3 regions of the Neobacillus terrisolis genome follow, and region 3 is predicted to be linked to each of the others. Evidence: riboswitches for the same ligand, from Rfam matches in the RefSeq annotation. Region 3 holds a riboswitch; each other region holds the start of a gene.
What was found. A riboswitch is a leader RNA that binds a small molecule or an ion and turns the genes downstream of it on or off. The one in region 3 is predicted to bind glycine.

Region 1 (7,285 bases), on a different contig from region 3:
CGTCTCTAATTCAAAATTAGTGAAGGTTAAATCATTAAATTTGCTGTTTTTAGCAATTTCGTCACTTATACTCGTTAAGCTTTGATTCGGAGTGTTACTTTTAATTCCAACCTTGGAGAGTACCAGCTGGACCGTATTTTTTATATTTGTTTTAAAAATTAAATACTGTTCCTTTTTATACTCTACCGTATCACTGACACTCACCTTCCCCTGCATCGGGAAGGATGTCTGTTGTCCAATCGGTTCTTGACGAGCCATTTTTTCAAAAGCCCAATTCTCGAATGGCTCCCAATCAATTTTTCCAGCTAAAAAAATCAAAACAGCTAAAATGCCGATAAGGATTAAGACTTGGCGAAAAAAAGGCCAAATCCAACCCTTTAAAACTGGCTTAATATTTTTTTGTATTGGGACAAGATATTTATTCAAGGGAGATTCCTCGCTTAAGTTGATTAAAATATCCTTTTTTTCGGTCACTGTAAATTTATGCCAAAGTCAGGAATGGTCCTGAATTAATTGATTAATGCTTGGAGTGGAGCAGGAATTCTTCCACCACGTCGGATAAATTTTTCAGAACTAAATTGGTTGACACCCATTACAGGAGCACGGCCAAGCAATCCGCCAAACTCAACCATATCGCCCTCTTGCTTACCCGGTACCGGAATGATGCGAACCGCTGTGGTTTTCTTATTAATCATCCCAATTGCTGCCTCATCCGCAATAATCGCTGATAAAGTCGCAGGGGTAACATCACCAGTAATGGCGATCATATCAAGACCGACAGAGCAAACACAGGTCATTGCTTCCAGCTTAGAAAGCGTTAAGGCATTATCAAGGATTCCGCGAATCATCCCGTTATCCTCACTAACTGGAATAAAGGCACCGCTAAGACCGCCGACATAGGAGCTAGCCATCGCTCCGCCCTTTTTCACCGCATCATTCATCAACGCAAGTGCAGCAATCGTTCCATGAGTTCCAACTCGCTCAAGCCCGATTTCTTCCAAAATTTCTGCGACACTGTCATTAATCGCATTTGTCGGAGCAAGCGATAAATCCATAATTCCAAATGGAACTCCAAGACGCTCGGCTACGACACGACCGATTAACTCGCCAGCACGGGTTATTTTAAAGGCAGTCTTTTTAATGACTTCAGACACCTCACCAAGGTCTGCTTCAGGATGGCGTTTAAGAGCATTTAAGACAACTCCAGGTCCGCTGACACCAACGTTAAGAACGACTTCCCCTTCACCAGATCCGTGAAATGCTCCTGCCATAAATGGATTGTCTTCCACCGGATTACAAAAAACAACGAGCTTGGCACAAGCAAGGCCGTTTTGGTCTTTCGTTCGCTCGGCCGCTTCCTTCATGATATGGCCAAGTTTACTGACAGCATCCATATTGATCCCAGTTCTCGTTGTCGCAACGGAGATCGACGAACAAACTCGCTCTGTTACCGTTAACGCCTCTGGAAGTGCATCAAGCAGGGTCTGGTCACCTTTGGCAATTCCTTTATGTACAAGAGCAGAATACCCGCCGATAAAATCAATGCCAAGTACCTTAGCTGCTTTATCCAATGTTTTCGCCAGTTCAACTGCCTGATCCTTGGTTGCATTTCCAAGAATTTCTGCAATTGGTGTAATAGAAACACGTTTATTGATGATCGGGATCCCAAATTCTTTCTCAACCTGTTCAGCCACTTCTTTTAACTGGCGCGCATAGGTTGTAATTTTGTCATAGACCTTTTGGTTCATTTTTTCAAAATCTGAATCCGCACAATCGTGGAGGTTAATCCCCATTGTAACCGTACGTATATCGAGGTTTTCCATTTGAACCATACGGATCGTTTCCATCATTTCTTGAATGGCAATATTCATGTTTGTTAACCTCCTTATATCCGGTGCATGGCTTGGAAGATTTCCTCAAGCTGGATATTGATTTTTAGACCTAATTCGTCACTTACTTCATCGAATTGCTTTTGCAATTGTTCAAGGTTTTCCTTGCCGGATACATCTACCAGCATCATCATCGTGAAGAAATCCTGCAGAATCGTCTGGCTGATATCTAAAATATTAATACTGTTATCCGCCAAAATATTGGTTACTTTCGCGATAATCCCAACCTGATCTTTTCCGATTACACTAACAACTGCACGTCTTTGTTTCATCCTAAGCACCCCATTTTATTATATTAAAATAAAAATATTTCTGCGCGAAATATTAAAAAAGAGATTGGAATATCTCCAATCTCTATAGTCAGTAGAATAACATACACATTAATGTATTCGTTACTCTTCTGTCCTTTTGCCTGAGATTGTGAATCCTTCGGCGCCACTTTGCGCGGTCTCTCCAGAAGCTGCTCCCGTTATAGTTTGATCCATAACATTCATCGCTTACTATAATATTTAATTAACAAAGTGATGTTATCAATAATTTTCAGAAGCGTCAATAGGGATTTTCATTTTGGTAAAAGAAAATCCCTTTTGTCGCGTGAATTTATCGGGAGGTTTTCTTTCTTCCAGCACCTGTTTTAGCACTTTTTCTATTGGAACCAGTTTTAGAAGTACCACGAATTGGCTTTGATCGTTGAGATTGCTCTTTTTCAACTGGACCTTTGGAACGGTCATTTTTCTTTGTTAGACCTCTGGATTTTTCAGGTTTTCCCTCAAATTTCTTTATTGTATTTTTTGTTTCGCCATCGGTATTTTTTCTTTCACCGCGTGTTTTTTCAAAGCCGCGATCGCTCTTCTTTCCTCCACGACTTGATTTTTCAAATCCGCGTTCCGTTTTCTTTCCCTCGCCTCGTGATTTTTCAAAACCGCGATCGCTCTTCTTTCCCTCACCTCGTGATTTTTCAAAACCGCGTTCACTTTTCTTTCCCTCGCCTCGTGATTTTTCAAAACCGCGTTCCGTTTTCTTTCCCTCACCTCGTGATTTTTCAAAACCGCGTTCGCTTTTCTTTCCTCGAATAGGTTCTTCTTTCGATCCTTTCCTTGCTGAAGAGCGCTCGTCCCTTTTTCTATCTTGGGAATTCAAATCTTTTTTACCTGAGCTAGGTTTTTTCCTGCCTTTTGCTTGCTGCTTTCGGGTTGGTTTGCTTGCATTATCCTTTGACTCATTTTCAGACATCTTCATATTGCCGATGTTTTGCTTGTTAATTGTAATATTTAGCTCTTTTTCAATTAAATCAAGAGCTGGGCGATCTTTGGATGCATATAAAGTAACCGCAAGGCCAGTCATGCCTGCTCGACCGGTTCGGCCAATCCGGTGAATATAACTCTCTGCGTCTTGTGGAATGTCATAGTTATAGACGTGGGTTACTCCCTCTACATCTAGACCTCTAGCTGCAACATCTGTAGCTACAAGCAATTGGACCTCGGCATCACGGAATCTTTTCATTACCTGTTCTCTTTTAGCCTGAGTCAAGTCTCCGTGTAATTCATCGCACTTAAAGCCGTGTGCCCGGAGCGCCTCATAAAGCTTGCTGACCCGGCGTTTTGTCCGGCAAAAAATAACCGCTAAAAACGGGCGATGCGTTTCGATTAATTCAATAAGAGTTGCTTGCTTTGCCCGGTCAATTGTATGGATCGCAATTTGTTTAACGGATTGTGCCGGTCCTTGCGTTTTTTCAATTTGAATATACTGAGGTGCACGCATATGTTTCTGAGCAAGCTTTCTAATTTCAGCAGGCATCGTTGCCGAAAATAACATCGTTTGCCGTGTTGCCGGAGTTTCCTTAATAATTTCCTCCACCTCATCAAGAAACCCGATATGAAGCATTTGGTCTGCTTCATCGAGAACAAGGTGTGACAAGGAGGATAGGTCGATCGTTCCTCTCCTAATATGATCGAGAAGCCGCCCAGGAGTCCCAACAACAATTTGGATGTTCTTCTTTAATTTGTTTAATTGCTTCTCAACATCTTGACCACCATATGCTGCTAAGACATTGATTTCATCTATATCCTTGATTAGTTTTTCCACTTCATCGGTAATTTGCAAGGCCAATTCTCTTGTTGGCGTTACAATCAGAGCTTGAATGTGAGCAGCTTCTGGTGCAAGTTTTTCAAGAATCGGCAAAATAAACGCAAACGTCTTCCCTGTCCCCGTTTGCGCTTGGGCGATTATATCTTTACCATCCATCACAAATGGAATTGCTTGTTCTTGGATGGGAGTTGGAATTACCACTCCGTATTCGGTTAATTTTTTGACGATTGGTTCTGAGATTCCCATTGATAAAAAATCAGACAAACAAAATCCCTACTTTCTTGTTTCATTCCTATGTATATTGTCGTTATAATAATGAGCGTTTATTATCGAAAAGGCAAATATTCTTTTTTAAAGATCTATGAAGGACATTTTATTGGGGTATTTTGGTAATTTTATCCTTGAGAACCTTGTTGATTAGTGACCTAAACGGAAGTGAAATCTGAAAAAGAGGGGACTAAAGCACAATCGAGGATGTGAATGTGCCCGTGAACCTGGAAAATGGGACATGGCGGGCACATTCAGCTTGGGATTGTTCCCGGGAACCAAGAAAATAGGACATGGCGGGCACATTCAGCTTGGGATTGTTCCCGTGTACCAAGAAAATGGGCCATGGCGGGCACACTCAGCTTGGGATTGTTCTCGTGAACCTGGAAAATGGGCCACCACGGGCACATTCAGCTTGGGAATGTTCCCGTGAACCTGGAAAATGGGCCATAACGGGCACATTCAGCTTGGGATTGTTCCCGTGAACCTGGAAAATGGGCCATAACGGGCACATTCAGCTTGGGATTGTTCCCGTGAACCTGAAAAATGGGCCAACACGGGCACATTCAGCTTGGGATTGTTCCCGTGAACCAAGAAAATGGGCCATGGCGGGCACATTCAGCTTGGGATTGTGCCCGTGTACCAAGAAAATGGACCATAACGGGCACATTCAGCTTGGGATTGTCCCGGGAACCTGAAAAATGGGCCAACACGGGCACATTCAGCTTGGGATTGTTCCCGTGAACCTGGAAAACGGGCCAACGCGGGCACATTCAGCTTGTGATTGTGCCCGTGGACCTGGAAATTGGGACATAGCGGGCACATTCAGCTTGGGATTGTGCCCGTGAACCAAGAAAACGGGCCATGGCGGGCACATTCAGCTTGTGAATAGACCCGTGAACGAGATAAAAAACAGAAGCGGGAGTTTTTTTCCATTTTATTCATGAAAAAACACAAATCCAATTGCCATTAATTTTATCCTTGAGAACCCCTTTCAAGGACAATTTACATAGTAAACTTGCAATTTTGTCCTTCACAACCTCGCGGAGAGCAGGTACCAACTAGAGCGGGTACCAACTAAAACTAATTGGCTATCCCTATTTTTTAAAATTTCGCAGCAAATCACACAAAAAATTAAACTAGCAAAGAGCTTCTTCCACCATAAACTGAAAATGAGCGACAGCCAAATGCTGTCGCCCATCATCTTATATTACGAATAGAAAATTCTTCTCATCCGCAAAATTCAAATCTTATTTCACAACCGGAAGTGGTTTCTTCAGCCATTCACTATAGAATGCATCGATATCCGGTTCGAAATCTTTCAGTATTGGGTACCACGGTGTCACAGCTTCAACCTCAAGCTGGCTGGCACAATTCGGACAATAGTATTCACGAATTACCTGCCACTCTGGGTCTGGTGCAAGCATTTTCGGATAAATGTCTGCCATTTTATCTTGAGTGTCACGCACATTAATCAGGGCGTGCATCTTCCAGTTATCATCAGCAGTGCAGAACTCGTGACCGCAGTCGCATTTCACAACTCGCTCCCCACCGGACTTTTGAACGATATACAAGTGAAGTCCGGCTGGTAGTAAAATCGGATCGTTCCAGTCTACTCTTTCTTGAAGAATACTGATATATTTTTCGAAACGGTCTGCATCCTTAAAGGTAGACAGCATTTCTTTTAGCTTATAGAAATCAATTGTACCATCGATTAATTCTTCAATCGTTTTGCGATCATATTGTGTCATGATTTCACCCCACTCTTTCAATAAAATTATTTATTATGGTCTATTTTTCTACCGAACACTGGAACTCCCAGCTCGTCTTCAGTCAACTTCCAATCTGCAGGTATATTCCAGAACTCCTTAAACTCATTCGCAAAGTTTTCGCTTAAGGCAAAGGAGCTGGCGTACATATGACGAACTTGAACCGATGCATCTTTAGCGATAATCGCTGCGCGCTCCTGTTTCATCCATTCAGACACTGGAACACCTCGCTTTAAGCGCTCTTTGCGGATCTCACGGCGACGCTCTTCTGTCGCTTGTTCATCGACGATGTATAGACCTTTTTCATCCTGGCTAACCACCGCACCATAAACTTTTTCAGCGAAGCGCACCAACAGATGACCATCATTTAAGTCTTCTTGGATTGCCTTAGCTTTACGCTCAAGCGGATCACCAAAGCCAGGACCCCCACGAAGGTAGTTCAAATACAGATCGTAATCTTCGAAAATAGTTTCTGTGGTAATCGCTTGTTTGTCACGGATAATTTCCGCTCCCGGGATTAGCACATCATAATCTGGGTTGTCTGGATCGATGTCACCGCCAGTAGGAAGTGGCAATTTCTTATCGATTCGGTCCTTCAGGTTCGTGCCGTGTGCTTCGAAACGGTAACCGGATGCAGCAGGATAACCACCCATCAGACCACAGTCACTGGACATATAGCCATTGCCCATGAAGAACATCGTCCAGTCCTTCGCACCGTATACCATCCGCAGCGTTTCATATCCGCTTCCGCCGCGATATTTTCCATAGCCGGCCGTATTTGGCTTAATACTGCGTCCCAAATAAATAAGCGGTTCGGCTAACTCCCAGATCTCCATGTCACCCATATCGCCTTCTGGGTTCCAGATTGCTGCGGCGTGGCTAATACCATCGCGGACGGCACTGGCCCCTACGCCTTCAGCGGCAGATTCAAAGCTATTAACCGCATGGTTTTCACCGAATTGGTTCATACCGCCGCCTTGCAGCCAGTTGGAAGTATTGGCATTTCCAGCATTGACTTCTTCCAGATAGCCACGGGCAAAATAGTTACGGCTAAGTGCGCGCCATAATGGACTCCATGCTGATACTAGGAAGTGCCAAGCATAGCTGTGCGCTGTACGGATATCATCTGGATTCAACCAAGAACCATATGGGAGGTCGAATTGAGAAGCATAAAGGGCTCCATCATTTACACGGTCGTTCGGGATTAATGTTTGTGACATCATTACCCAGATTCCGCTTGTGATCGCGACCGGTGTGGCGTTATAACTGTGC
Region 2 (7,285 bases), on a different contig from region 3:
CAAAAAATACCCTATAGAAAGAGCACTTTTTTTAAGTGTCTATTCTATAGGGTACATTTTAATTAAGAAAGTTCTTTTTTTGGATTCAGCTTTTTAATTTCTTCAGCAATTAGATTGGCGATTTCTTCATGCTCCAATCCATCTTCAAAGGTTATCGGCGCTCCAAAAATAACACCAGCTGGTTTAAACCAACCACCCCGTGCACCATAGATATAAGTAGGTACAACAGGTGCTTTACTTTTGGCAACGATAAAGCCAATTCCTTTTTTTGCTTCCTGCATTTCTCCTGTTTTTGAACGTGATCCCTCAATGAAAATCGAAAATAGATTTCCTTCTTTTAGGATTCTTAAAGTATTTTTTAGAGATTTGATATCGGCTTGTCCTCTTTTGATCGGAAAACAACCTAATTCATGAATTAACCAACCAAAAAACTTGTTTCTAAAAAGTTCTTCTTTCCCCATGATGTACATTTTGCGTGGAGTATGAACACCTACCATCGGAGCATCGAAATTACTAGTATGGTTCATAGCAATTATAGCGGCACCCGTAGGGATGTTTTCTAATCCTTCAATTTTTATTTTAAAGCGGATGTGCAATAAAAATCTAACAACAGTGATGGCAATTTTATGTATCAATTCAATCCAGTCCCTTCCAAATTAATATACTAAACCCAAAGATTATTTACGCTTACGAGGACAAAATATCATTTTATCCAGGATAGACGCGATGATAATTCCAACAGAATATCGAATTAGGTCAATCGTAAGAAATCCTTTACCGAGGATTAATGCACCGAGCAGTGTTCCACGAATTTGATTGATCCAGTCTCCCTGATACAACTGACTGAACTCAATGCCAAAGCTAAACGATAAGCTAAGCAAAATGGAGGTGAGTACGCTTTTATGTACAAATAGGAAGCGGAAGCCAAAATAGACCATCATAGCCCACAGCATATCGCCGGCATTCTGAGCTACAAATATGAAAAGAAGATGGCTGTATTTTCTGGAGGCTAGGCCTAATAAAATGGTAATAACGATGGCTATTAAATAAGCTATCCTCAAATTACGAAGTTTGATGGATTCATTTTTAGATGTTGCCGGAGAAATCATTACAATCACTCTTATAACCAGTATGGGTCTTCAATAAAATTTGTGATATTCCAAATTTGAATATACAAGGATTAAACGTCAGAAGCAAGAGTTGATTCTTTTTAATAGATAATTATTTTTTATATGAACGAAATTGAAAGGGTCTTGACTGAACGAAAAGTTACTGATAAAATTTAAAATTATCGCAAAATAATATAAAAGGATGGAGAGGTATTTCTTTTCCATCTACCAAACAATTAAATATTAGCAAGCTATGATTGCTATGGATCAAACTATAGCAGGAGCAGCTTCTGGAGAGACCGCAATGATTTGCGGCGCCGAAGGGTTCATTATCTCAGGCAAAAGGACAGAAGAGTATCGAATACTATTTGTTATTTTTTTTCGTGGAAAAATAGCAAATACTATTTTTTATTCTGTCGTTTTAAGAGATTGGAGCTTTCCAGTCTCTTTTTTATTTGCGTTTTAATCGTTACGAAGGAAAAAACAAAAAAATTATGGGGGAATTAAGTTGGCACAGCATGAATTAAAACGGGACTTGCAAAATCGGCACGTCCAGCTCATCGCAATTGGTGGTACGATCGGTACAGGGTTATTTTTAGGCTCAGGAAAAGCAATTCAATTAGCAGGTCCTTCAATTATCTTCTCTTATTTAATTGTTGGGATTGCAGTGTTTTTTGTGATGAGGGCATTAGGGGAACTCCTTTTATCTAATGCAGGCTATCAATCCTTTACGGACTTTGCAACAGATTATATTGGTCCGTGGGCAGGGTATGTAACTGGTTGGACCTATTGGTTTTGTTGGATCATGACAGCGATGGCGGATATTATTGCAGTTGGCGTATATGTACAATATTGGTTCGATATCCCGCAGTGGGTTCCTGCAATTGCTTGTTTAGTCATATTATTAGGGCTCAATTTATTGACTGTTAAGCTTTTTGGAGAGTTAGAGTTTTGGTTTGCCATTATTAAGGTTATTACCATTCTTGCATTAATCGGAATTGGTATTGTTTTATTGGTCATTGGATTCAAAACGGATGCCGGTACCGTTTCAGTAAGTAACATTTGGGAATTTGGAGGTTTATTCCCTAACGGAATAACTGGATTCTTATTATCGTTTCAAATGGTTCTCTTTGCCTTTGTTGGCGTAGAATTAGTAGGGGTTTCTGCAGCAGAAACATCTAATCCGCAAAAGAACATTCCATCCGCGATCAACAAAATTCCTTTACGAATTCTGTTTTTCTATATGGGAGCGATTATTGTACTATTAATGATTAATCCATGGGAACAGTTGAATGCAGCTACCAGTCCTTTTGTTAAAACATTTAGTTTAGTAGGAATTCCTTTAGCTGCAGGTATCATTAACTTTGTTGTGTTAACTTCAGCTGCTTCCGCTTGTAATAGTGGAATGTTCTCAACGAGTAGAATTTTATATAACTTAAGCAAAAATGACCAAGGCCCAAATTCATATGCTAAATTAAATAAAAATGCTGTACCTAGCAATGCTTTGTTTACATCAACAGTCGTTATCTCGGCTGGAGCTCTATTAAGTGGGCTTATCCCGGGACAAGCTTTTGGAATAGTGACGACCATTAGTGCGATTTGTTTTATTTGGGTTTGGAGTATTATCTTAATCTCTCATATTCGCTATTCAAAAACACGACCAGATTTACATGAAAAATCAATATTTAAAGCACCATTCACACCATTTATTAATTATGCCGTGCTAGCGTTTTTTGGTTTTCTTCTTATTGTTATGTTAATTGCTGAAGCAACACGCACAGCTTTATTAATGACACCTTTATGGTTTGTTTTATTATTTACACTGTATTATTTTAGACAGAAAAAGGAAAAAGCTCAAAAAATGGCTGCTTAAAGAATACAGTCGATTCATCATATTGAACCGCACAGTGATTATTTGTCACTTGTGCGGTTTTTTTGTTTTTGGCTGTGTTAAATTTGGCTGTTGATTTCCGCTCCAGGTGCTCGCTTTCCGCGGGGGAGTCCTGGAGCCTCCTCGGCGCCATAGCGCCTGTGGGGGCTCCCGAGACACCTTCTCCCGCAGGAGTCTCGCACCTTCCGCTCCAATCAACAGAGTGCTCAAAATCAACATTCGTCTCTAACACAGCCCTTTTTTAAAAGCAAGGCAGAACAAGTCTCGTAAAAAAAATATATTTAATCGAATATCACTGTTGACTATTCAAAGTTGTGGAGGTACACTAAAAACACAAGGTACCTTAGTAGACAAGTATACAACATGACAAACACCCGGTTTTTAAAACAGCAAGTCATAATTTAACGAGGTGACTGAGATGAAAGATATTAGTATTGAAGAATTAAAGCAAAAAGCGATTGAGTTAAGACAAGCAGCATTAACAATGATTTACGAAGCACAATCAGGGCATCCGGGAGGTTCCTTATCTGCAGCAGATATCATTGCAGCCCTATACTTTCGGGAAATGAATATTGATCCCAATAACCCAAAATGGGAAGACCGTGATCGCTTTGTTTTATCAAAAGGACATGTTTGCCCGATCCAATATTCAGCATTAGCACTATTGGGATTTGTGCCGTACGAAACCATTCATACTTTAAGACAATACGGATCACCTTTTCAAGGTCACCCTGATATGAAAAAGTGTCCTGGTATAGATATTTCGACTGGTTCTTTAGGGCAGGGCCTTTCATGTGCAGTTGGAATGGCACTTGGTGGCAAGCGGGATTTAAAGGATTACAGAGTGTTCGCTATGTTAGGCGATGGAGAGTGCCAAGAAGGACAAATTTGGGAAGCAGCGCAAAGTGCTGTTAAGTACCGTTTAGATAATTTAGTAGTATTTGTTGATGATAATGGTTTGCAAATTGACGGGACAACAGAAGAAGTAATGCCAAACCTGGATTTAGAAGTGAAATTTGCTGCCTTTGGTTTTGAAACGAAACGAATCGATGGCCACTCAATGGAAGAGATTGTTGAAACCCTCGACGCTATTAGAGCTGCAAAAAACGGAAAGCCGAAGTGCATTGTGTTCAACAGTGTTAAAGGGAAAGGCGTATCGTTCATGGAAAACGTGGGTAGTTGGCATGGTGTCGCTCCAAATAAAGATGAATATGAACTTGCAATGGCAGAAGTAGCAGGAGGTTTAAGATAATGAGTATCTTAGAAAAAGATATCCTAACGAAAAAAGCCACAAGAGAAGCTTTTGGGGATGAGATTGTCCGATTAGGGAAAAAGAACAAGAATATATATGTAGTCGATATTGATATCGGTAAGTCATGTAAGACTACTGAATTCGCGAAGCAACTGCCAAATCAACATGTTAACGTTGGGATTGCCGAGCAAAATGGTGCAGGAGTTGCTGCAGGGCTTGCGACAACAGGCAAAATTCCTTTTGTAAGCACTTACGCAGTATTTGGTTCGTTAAGAATGGCGGAGCAAATTAGACAAGAAATTTGTTATCCGAACTTGAATGTTAAAATTGCTTGTTCTCATGGTGGCCTTACCCCAGCAAATGATGGAGCAAGTCATCAAAGTATTGAGGATATGGGAGTATTAAGAACGATTCCAAACATGACTGTCGTGATGGGTGCAGACTATTATTCTACTAAAAAATTAGTAGAACAAGCTGCAGAAATTCATGGTCCAGTATACCTTCGTTTTACAAGAGATGCTGTTCCAATCATCTATGATGAGAAGGAAGAATTTACGATTGGAAAAGCAAAGCAGGTAAAGGATGGAGAAGACCTGGCAATCATTGCAAATGGTGATACGGTATATCTTGCATTAGAAGCTGTAAAAGCTTTAGAAAAAGAAGGAATCTCTGTCAAGCTATTAGACATGCATACGATTAAACCACTTGACCGTGAAGCAGTCGTTGACTGTCTCAAGGTTGGCAAGATCATTACAGTAGAAGATCATAATATTTTAAATGGTCTTGGAAGTGCAGTATGTGAAGTCGTTGCTGAAGAAGGAAAGGGTATCGTTAGAAGAATTGGGGTCCAGGATAAGTTCGGACAATCTGCACCATATGAAAAACTATTAGAACTAAATGGAATTACGATTGAAAATATAGTAAAAACTGCGAAAGAAATTCTTTAGTATTCATTCCAAGAAACTTTTTAAAATAGGAGAGATCGAGAATGTTTGAATTAAAAGATAGAGTAGCCATTGTTACGGGAAGTGGTTCGAAAAAAGGAATCGGGCGAACAATTGCTTTAACACTTGCAAAGCAAGGAGCAGCTGTTGTAATTGCCGATATAAATTTTGAAGGTGTTCAAGAAACAGTAAATGCGATTACCGAGGCGGGTGGCAAGGCTTTAGGGGTAGAATTAAACGTTACTAGCAAAGAATCTTGTGACGCAATGGTAGAAAAAACGCTTAAAACGTTTGGAAGAATTGATATCCTCGTTAATAATGCCGGAATTTCACAAAAAGTGACCGTACAAGATATGACACTTGAGGACATTACACGGGTATTTAATGTGAATATGTTTGGGCTGTTCTTATGTACTCAAGCAGTCTTAGAAACGATGAAAAAACAAAAGTTTGGAAGAATTATCAGTCTTTCCTCTGTATCAGCAAAACGAGGTGGGGGAGTATTTGGAGGTCCGCACTATTCTGCTTCAAAAGCAGCTGTATTAGGATTCTCTAAAAACTTAGCACGTGAAGTGGCACTGGACGGAATTACAGTAAACTGTGTAGCTCCAGGTCTTGTTAATACTGAGATTTGGAAGTCCCTACCTGAAGAAGATGCTAAAGCTGTTATTGCAGGAATCCCAATGGGAAGACCTGGAGAAACAAGCGAAATCGCAGCTACAATTGCCTTTTTAGCTTCAGAAGAAGCTTCTTATATTACTGGTGAAGAAATAGACATTAACGGTGGTTCCCACATGGATTAGGAAATACATACAATAACAGGCATCCACACTGGTATGCCTGTTTGTATTTTAAGGGAGAAAATTTGCGGTTTATAAACCAGTTTGTCTTAATCTTAAGTGGGCCTAATGCAGTTTTCTTAATGAATAAGTGTGTTGCCCGTAAAAAAGGAAAAGTATATAATCTAACTATAAAAAAATGATTCAAAATATATGGAGAGAAGTGGTTATTATTAGTTTTAATCCAGTATCCAGCAAAAAATTATATATTCAAATTTATAATCAAATTCTTTCTGAAATCCAGTCGGGTTCCTTAAAAATAGGCGATAAACTTCCTGCTGAAAGAGAGCTCTGCGAGCAATTTGGAGTAAGTCGTGCACCTGTTAGACAAGCCCTCAGTGCTTTGGAATTGAATGGCCTTATTTATTCTCGTCAAGGTGAAGGGGTTTATGTTAAGAACAATCAAATTGCTCCTGAAAACCCTCAATCAACTATCTTGCATGAATCAGTATCCCCTGAAGATATCGTTGAAGCAAGAATGAGTATCGAGCCGCTAATATGTAAATTTGCTGCATTAAGAGCAACGGATGAAGATATAGAGAACCTGCGTTCAACCATCAATAAGATGGAGGAAGAAACGAAGGCTGGTTATTATGTACCCGAAACAGATGAAGCATTACATAACGGGATCGCTAAGGCGTCTCATAATGATTTATTTATAAGTATCATGGCTGCTATTAGTACAGCGATGAAACAACAGGAAATGTGGAAATTTTTACGTGATCGAACTGTAACTCGCCCAGATTATCGAGACCGTAATTTTGCTGAGCACCAAATGCTTATTAAAGCAATAGAGGATCGTGATGATAAGGAAGCAGAAAGAATCATGACTTTTCATATGCAAAACTTATATGATCGCTATTGGAAAGATTAGAGCACTTAGAAGTTGCATTTAAACCTAGAACAAAACATATCGATGATGTTCCCCTGTAAGATAAAAGGGGAATTCAAAAAGCCTAAGACAAAGGGGTAACTCTCCTTGGTCTTAGGTTTTTTTTATTCAAAGAAGTTTCATTATCTTATTGACAATCAATAGTTACGAAAGTATATTAAATATATAAGGTACCTTAGTAGACAAGTAGTCAAGAATACAATTATCGAGAAAGATAATATGTATACGCTGTGAAAAAATCGGAAAGGGGTCAAAAGGTAATTTTTTTGATTAGAATTAAGAACATGTAAGAAAAGTAGTGAAGGTATCATTAATATTTTATTTTAGTAGTGTTTATTTTTTGATAATATAGTCAAGT
Region 3 (7,285 bases):
TCCCGATTATTGGATCCTTAACTAAAAGCTGGTTTACTCATTATTTTTCGATCCAAATGAGCTACTTGTTATCAGGCGGTTTATCGGTTTTAGAAGCGTTAACGATGTTTGAGAATAATCTTGAGCAGCCTTTTTATGGACAGGTTTGTAATGAAGTACGGCGAAAACTATCGACAGGCGACCGCTTAGATACGATTGTTTCGACCTTTACTGTTTTTGAAAAAGAGCTTGCTCATATTATTAAGCACGGACAGGATAGTGGGAAGCTTGCTCAAGAGCTTTCCTTTTACAGTAAGCATTGTGTGGTGATGTTAGAGGGACAGATTGAGAAGAAGTTAAAAATTATTCAACCCCTTTTGTACTTACTGATCGGCTTTACCATTGTGTCAATGTATTTAGCGATACTGCTGCCAATGTTCCATATGTTAGATGGATTATAAATCGACTATTTTAAGGAGAGATAAAATATGAAAAATGAAAAGGGCTTCACATTAATAGAAATGATGATTGTTTTGTTAGTTATTTCGGTTTTGCTAATTATTACGATTCCAAATATTTCAAAACACAACGCCACCATTAATGACAAAGGCTGTAAGGCTTATGTAAAAATGGTTGAAGCTCAAGTTCAGGCTTATAAAATGGACCATAACCAATACCCTGCCGATCTCCAAGCTTTAATTGATGATGGCTATTTAAAAAGTGGACAAACCGCTTGTCCGTCATCTTCTAATATTGTGATCGGATCGAATGGTGAGGTGTCTGTTGCTCAAAGTGGCTCCTGATGGATTGGAATGAAAAGGGTTTTACTCTGACTGAAACGCTTTTGGTATTTTCAATCTTCTTAGTTATTTCTTTTGCCTCCCTCTTTTTACTAAAACCCCAATACTATTACCTGGAGAAGAGCGTGTTTTTTTCTCAGTTAAAATCCGATTTGTTTTTAGCACAGCAGTATGCCATCTCACACCAGACTACGATAACAGTAAACATCATGTCAGAGCGGAATTATTATTATTTTCGAGAAAATATAAATGGTCCAATCCTTTTGGAACGAGAGTACTCTAATGAAATTAAAATTACCGAGGGTACTTTACCACTTTATTTTCAATTTTTAGCGGATGGTAATATATCACGTTTCGGCTCCTTTTTTATCAGAATCGGAGCTGAAACGTATCGAATGACGTTTCAAATTGGAAAAGGGAGGTTCTATGTTACGAAGGAATGAGGGGTATTTTTTAGCTGAGATGCTCTTATCATTAACAGCCTGGCTTTTAGTAACTGGATTCTTATTACCAATGGTTATGGTGGTTTCTAAGCAAGCTGAACTACTTAGGTTACAAAACACGGCCCTCCATCTTTTGTATGATGAATTAGAACTGTTGGTGGATGAAGGAGACTCAATAAAGGATAAAAGTCTCTTGTTAAATGGCACAACGTACGAAATCCGCTGGAGTGAGGAGATGTCACAAAAAAAGGTGTGTGTTGAGTATAAAGATGTTGATGCAAACGTCCATAAAACATGTCAAAGTCCTGAACAGTAGAGGGTTTACACTTGCGGAAGTGCTTCTATCCTTTTCAATTTTTTGTCTAATTGTTTCTTTCTTACCTGTGATCGTCCCAATCCTTATCCATCAGCATCCTATTGAAATGAGGATTCAACGCTTAGAGTGGGAGATTTTTATAAGCCAAATCAAAAAGGAAATAAGAATGAGTCAAAATATTTCTGTTTCCAGTCAAAGATTGCAATTAGAAAGAGATGGACAATTAATCATTTATGAGAAATATGGGGCAAATTTAAGGCGAAGAGTGGATAATAAAGGACATGAAATCCTGTTACAACAAGTTCATTCTTTTCAATTTGAAAGGCTCCTTAACGGGGTATCTGTAAGTGTTACGGATCTATACGGCAATCAATATCGAGAAGCCGTGCCTGTCCTGATTAGGGATGTGGTTTATTGAATGCTTCATAATCAAAAAGGGTTTATCTATCCTCTTTCTTTTACCATTCTTTTATTAGCTTCGACCTTTTTTGCCATCTATACTCAGCAATATGTCATTGAAAAAAAACTAGCCCATGAAACAGAATCAATCTTAAAGCAGGAATACTTATTTTTATATTCTGTAAGAAAACTTGAAATTCAATTGCAGAATGGGGACCCAATTATGAACACGGGAGTATTGAATTTAACAAGGGGGAGAGTGAACTTTAGTAAAGAGGATCTCGGGACTACACTGAAAATTACTTTTACAATAACCCTTACAACTGGTGAAAAGGCAATTGGGTTTGCTTATTATAACAAATCTCTCAAAAAAATGATAAAATGGGTGGAAAAGAATTGAACAGGGGATAGAAAAGTGCGGGCAATTTATTTGATCGGTTTAATGGGCGCCGGGAAAACGACGGTTGGTAAAAAACTAGCTACGGCTCTTGGAGTGCCGGTATTGGATACGGACGAAGAAATAGTGAAACAAGAGGGGAAAAGCATCAATGAAATATTCGCTGAAGAAGGGGAGGCTTACTTCAGAGAGCTTGAAGCGAATATGGTAAAAGAGCTTCCGGCAAAGGATGCCGTAATTACGACTGGGGGCGGAATTATTTTAAAAGAAGAAAATAGGCAGTGGATGAAGGAACATGGAGTAGTAGTCTTTTTAGATGCTGACCCTGAGGCTATTTTGGAGCGGCTCCAGAACGACCAAACTAGACCATTACTGAAACAAGATAAGCAAAATACCCTCCTGGATTTATACAAACAGCGGCACCCTATTTATGAGGATTGCTGTCATGTTAAGGTGGATACGAATGGGAAAGATGTAGCTTCAATCGTAAAAGAAATCATTTCAAGTTTTTAAAGGATTAGATTTGGACATACTGTTATCGGAAGTACGAACGGAGGTATGTTCAATGAAAACCAATGATTACGTCAAATATATAACCCAAACATTTGTAAAATATATTGATCAGCCAAAGGATATTAGAAAGAAACAAAAGCACGAAAAAAAAGAGACAAAAGAACCGTTTTTATATCACTGGTTTGGGGTTATCCCCTACGCAGTAATCACGATGTTGAAACGGAGGAAATAGCAGAGGAGACTAACCGTATTGCGGCTAGTCTCCTTCGTTTGTTTATTGGTATATTCGCGCTTACGTACCTAAGAGCTGGGTTTATCCGATTACTAAATAGGAAGTTTTTCAATCGCGTTGTCAGTTAAATAAAACAAGCCGCCGTTAATAATCTCGATCTTGATTTTTGGTTCATACTGTTCTTGTAAGGCTTTTCTTTCTACTTCAAAGTTCTCATTATTTTCATCCTCTTCATAAAAGTGATGCAGGAGATCTAAGTCTTGCTTCCATCTCATTCTTGCTTCATCTGCCCACGTGTGATTTTCTTGCTCGATGCCAGTTCTTAAGTATTGTTCTATTCTTTTTATACCGCTTTTCGGCATAACAAGCGGGGATAAGGTAAAAGAATAGTCAGGGATTTTGGGAGTTAAGGAAATTTGCAGGAGCCGATCATGAAAATTTTCAATCATTCCTCCGTTAATTAGCTGGAGCCCAATCGATTTAAAAACATCACGCTTGCGATCACATTGGTAGGAGATTTTTACATTAAGCCCGAGCCAAGGGTACATCGGTGTTTGCCTACCGGGGCTTTGATTGTGATTTTCGTAGAGCCGGATATAGCCTGCTAAGCTTTTTGCAGACTTGAAAATTTGATGGAGACGGGGCGAGCCAAAATGGATCGTTTCTCCCTTAACATGATCCGGCGCCATTTGGGAATTTGTGATTAACGTTAGTATCATCGGGTTTGGAATTCCGCCCGTTTTCTCAAGATAATGCCAATAGAAGGGGCGGTTCATTAATTCTTTATCCAGCTCATTTGTTAGCTGAACAACCATGTATCCACGTTGATTGTCTAAAATTTCACAGCTGTTTGATTGAAAATAGCGTTCTAAAAAATTATGAATTTCCTGCTGCTGCACTTGTTTCACCTGCTTTCATTTCTTCGGCAAATTGAATCATCGAAGTTAAATTCTCCATCTTAATCCGCATTTCACCTTCAGATGCTGAATGGCCAAAGATATCGATCAAATGATCTTCGAAATTGCCAAACTCTAATTTCGTTAAAATGTCATCCAGCTCGCCAATTACTTTCTCAAACAGATGGATTTTCTCATATAACAGCTTTAAAATATGCTCTTCCACTGTGTTTTTTGTAGCAAGATTATAAATCATTACATCCTTTTCCTGACCGAGTCGGTGAATCCGGCCAATCCGTTGCTCCAATCGCATCGGATTCCATGGTAAATCAAAATTGATGATGTGGTTACAAAACTGCAGGTTTATCCCCTCGCCACCCGCTTCAGTGGCAATTAACACCTGAGCCTGCTTCTGAAACAGTTCCCTCATCCAATCTTTTTTGCCGCGCTTAAAACCGCCTCGGAACGGAACGGAGGTAATGCCATGCTGTTTAAGAAACCATTGCAGATACATTTGGGTTGCCCGATATTCTGTAAAAATAATTACTTTATCATTAACGGATTGGATTAATTCAAGCGCCTTATTTGCTTTTGAGTTAGTTTGAATCGCCTCCACTTTTGCCATTAATGTTTGAACTGTTTCGGCAAAATAGGGCGTTGGATTTTCTTGTTTTTCGAGCATGTTCTTTAATGTAAAATAAACTGCTTCACGACTGCTACAGGCCTCCCGCTGCAGGGTCATTAATGAAAATTGGCTTGAAGTAATCCAATTATCTTCAGAACGCAAGTTAGAGATGGAATCATATAAGTTTTTTTCCTCCGCGGTAAATTCAATCGGGATGGTCTCGACTTTTCGTTTCGTCCATTCGATCCCTGTATCAGCTCTACGGTTGCGAATCATCACTTTATTGACGAGATCTTTTAAATGCTGGTCATCGTTAATGGAACGGGCTTCCCGTTTATATTTTTCAAAAAACGCTGTTTCATTTCCTAAATGACCAGGCTTAAGTAATGAAACGAGATTAAAGATTTCTTCAATTCGATTTTGAATCGGAGTAGCTGTTAGCAATAAACAAAATTTCTTTTTTAAGCTTTGGACAAACTCATAGTTTTTTGTTTTATTGTTTTTTAGCTTATGAGCCTCATCAATAATGATTAAATCATAATTTTGTTCAAAAATAATTTCGCGATGAGGGCTTCGCTTTGCGGTATCAATTGATGATACTACGACATCAAACTGCTCCCAAACATAGCTTTTTCGTTGGGAAACAGCTGGAATAAAGAATTTTGAATTTAGCTCCATGACCCACTGAGTTACTAATGAAGCAGGAACGAGAATTAATACTTTTTTTACTAGACCCCGAATCATATATTCTTTTAAAATCAAACCTGCCTCAATGGTTTTTCCAAGTCCAACCTCATCTGCTAATATAGCTTTTCCGTTCATGTTTTCAAAGACTTGCTTGGCAACCTCAAGCTGGTGTGGGAGGGGGGTTAAATCTGGGAGATGTAAGGGTGCCTGAAGTCCTTCAAACTCAGGTATAACAGTATGCTTTTCGACATCTACCGCCAATTTGAATAGTTCCCAATTTCCCCATGGTCCGTCATTTGTCATTCTTTGCAAAAATTCATCCGTCCAGGATGAATCAAAATCGATTTGCACGGACATAATTTACAGCTCCTTTATATATTAGGTTGTGTTAAAGAACAATGTTGATTTTTTCCTCTCTGTTGATTGAAGCGAGCACCTGGAGCGCAAATCAACAGCCAAAATTTACAGAACTTTAAATTAACAAAGTAATAATATATTGCTCAACCAGGCTTATCGATGGTAGGATGGAAATAGTTAATAAGTTTTGAAATTTGCCACATTATTAAATCTGTAAAATGTTTTTTCGCATTATTTGGGTATTAGTGTATCCAAGTATGAAAAAAATATTGGTGCGAATGATAACAAGGGGAGAGACTACTTTATGTAGCGCCGAAGGAGCAAGCACTCATGCGAATCTCTCAGGCAAAAGAACTCTTGTTTGACGCAACTCTGGAGAGCGCTCCGACTTTAATGGAGCCACCAAAGGGGACAGCCGGTTACGGTAAACTTTCAGGTGCCAGGACAGAGACCCACCGTTTGAACAACGGGAGGTTTCTGTCCTTTTTTAGTTTCTGAAAAAAGGGTTTTCAAGCGTGCTAACCAAGTAATGTTGAGGGGGAAAACAATGTCTGAGTTGAAGAGAACACCTGTCTTTGAAGTTTACAAACAATATGGTGCCAAAACCATCGATTTTGGGGGCTGGGAGCTGCCTGTTCAATTTTCAGGAATCAAGGAAGAGCATGAAGCAGTTCGGACCAGGGCTGGCTTATTCGATGTCTCACATATGGGAGAAATAGAAGTTATAGGACCCGACAGTCTTTCTTTCTTACAAAAAATGATGACAAATGATGTTTCACAAATCAAAAGAGGGGCTGCTCAATACACCGCAATGTGTTATGAAAATGGGGGCACAGTCGATGATTTATTAATTTACAAACTGACTGACTATCATTACTTGCTGGTTGTCAATGCCTCAAATATTGATAAAGATTACAATTGGCTCGCAAAACATCTTGAAGGGGATGTAAAATTACAGAATCAATCGGAACAAACTGCGCAATTGGCTTTACAGGGACCTCTTTCAGAGCAAATCCTTCAAAAGCTTAGTCCAAAAATGAATTTAACCGATATTGGATTTTTTCAATTTGAAACAGGCGTTGCTTTGAATGGGATTGAAGCCTTAGTGTCCAGGACAGGATACACGGGAGAAGATGGGTTTGAAATTTACTGTTCTGCTAAGGATGTTGTGTCATTATGGCAGGATATACTTGAAGCTGGATGGGACGAAGGAATACTTCCTTGTGGCTTAGGGGCAAGGGACACGTTAAGATTTGAGGCGATGCTTCCTCTCTATGGCCAAGAGCTTTCTCCAAATATTACGCCGATCGAGGCAGGAATTGGCTTTGCAGTAAAGACTAATAAACAAGATGATTTTATCGGAAAAGCCGTACTTAAGAAACAACGTGAACAGGGAGCGGCCCGAAAGCTTATTGGTATAGAAATGATCGACCGCGGCATCCCAAGACACGGCTACCCCGTTTTCAAAGATGGCAATAAAATCGGCGAGGTCACAACCGGTACCCAATCGCCTACTCTAAAAAGAAACATCGGTCTTGCTTTGTTACATGCAGAACATACTCATATAGGTACGGAACTCGAAGTTGAAATTCGCGGGAAACGCATAAAAGCCCAAGTAGTTCAAACCCCGTTTTATAAAAG

Region 1: another riboswitch for glycine. It lies ahead of ACI48O_RS17645 (ACT domain-containing protein); the one in region 3 lies ahead of gcvT (glycine cleavage system aminomethyltransferase GcvT).
Region 2: another riboswitch for glycine. It lies ahead of ACI48O_RS03985 (amino acid permease); the one in region 3 lies ahead of gcvT (glycine cleavage system aminomethyltransferase GcvT).

The regions. Positions count from the first base shown of each region.
Region 1 is NZ_JBKFGH010000029.1:63,440-70,724, forward strand. Features, by position in the region: gene ACI48O_RS17635 (lytic transglycosylase domain-containing protein) at 1-426, opposite strand, end outside; gene ACI48O_RS17640 (PFL family protein) at 510-1,871, opposite strand; gene ACI48O_RS17645 (ACT domain-containing protein) at 1,886-2,161, opposite strand; glycine riboswitch at 2,280-2,356, opposite strand; gene ACI48O_RS17650 (DEAD/DEAH box helicase) at 2,490-4,241, opposite strand; gene ACI48O_RS17655 (acetone carboxylase subunit gamma) at 5,495-5,995, opposite strand; gene ACI48O_RS17660 (hydantoinase B/oxoprolinase family protein) at 6,022-7,285, opposite strand, start outside.
Region 2 is NZ_JBKFGH010000006.1:40-7,324, forward strand. Features, by position in the region: gene ACI48O_RS03975 (lysophospholipid acyltransferase family protein) at 63-635, opposite strand; gene ACI48O_RS03980 (ribosomal maturation YjgA family protein) at 678-1,109, opposite strand; glycine riboswitch at 1,390-1,469, shown strand; gene ACI48O_RS03985 (amino acid permease) at 1,618-2,982, shown strand; gene ACI48O_RS03990 (transketolase) at 3,419-4,252, shown strand; gene ACI48O_RS03995 (transketolase family protein) at 4,252-5,199, shown strand; gene ACI48O_RS04000 (SDR family NAD(P)-dependent oxidoreductase) at 5,241-5,999, shown strand; gene ACI48O_RS04005 (FadR/GntR family transcriptional regulator) at 6,175-6,909, shown strand.
Region 3 is NZ_JBKFGH010000018.1:85,534-92,818, reverse strand. Features, by position in the region: gene comGB (competence type IV pilus assembly protein ComGB) at 1-440, shown strand, start outside; gene comGC (competence type IV pilus major pilin ComGC) at 468-782, shown strand; gene comGD (competence type IV pilus minor pilin ComGD) at 782-1,222, shown strand; gene ACI48O_RS12420 (hypothetical protein) at 1,206-1,538, shown strand; gene comGF (competence type IV pilus minor pilin ComGF) at 1,423-1,956, shown strand; gene comGG (competence type IV pilus minor pilin ComGG) at 1,957-2,337, shown strand; gene ACI48O_RS12405 (shikimate kinase) at 2,353-2,847, shown strand; gene ACI48O_RS12400 (YqzE family protein) at 2,900-3,079, shown strand; gene ACI48O_RS12395 (YqhG family protein) at 3,172-3,978, opposite strand; gene ACI48O_RS12390 (DEAD/DEAH box helicase) at 3,956-5,644, opposite strand; glycine riboswitch at 5,923-6,011, shown strand; gene gcvT (glycine cleavage system aminomethyltransferase GcvT) at 6,192-7,285, shown strand, end outside.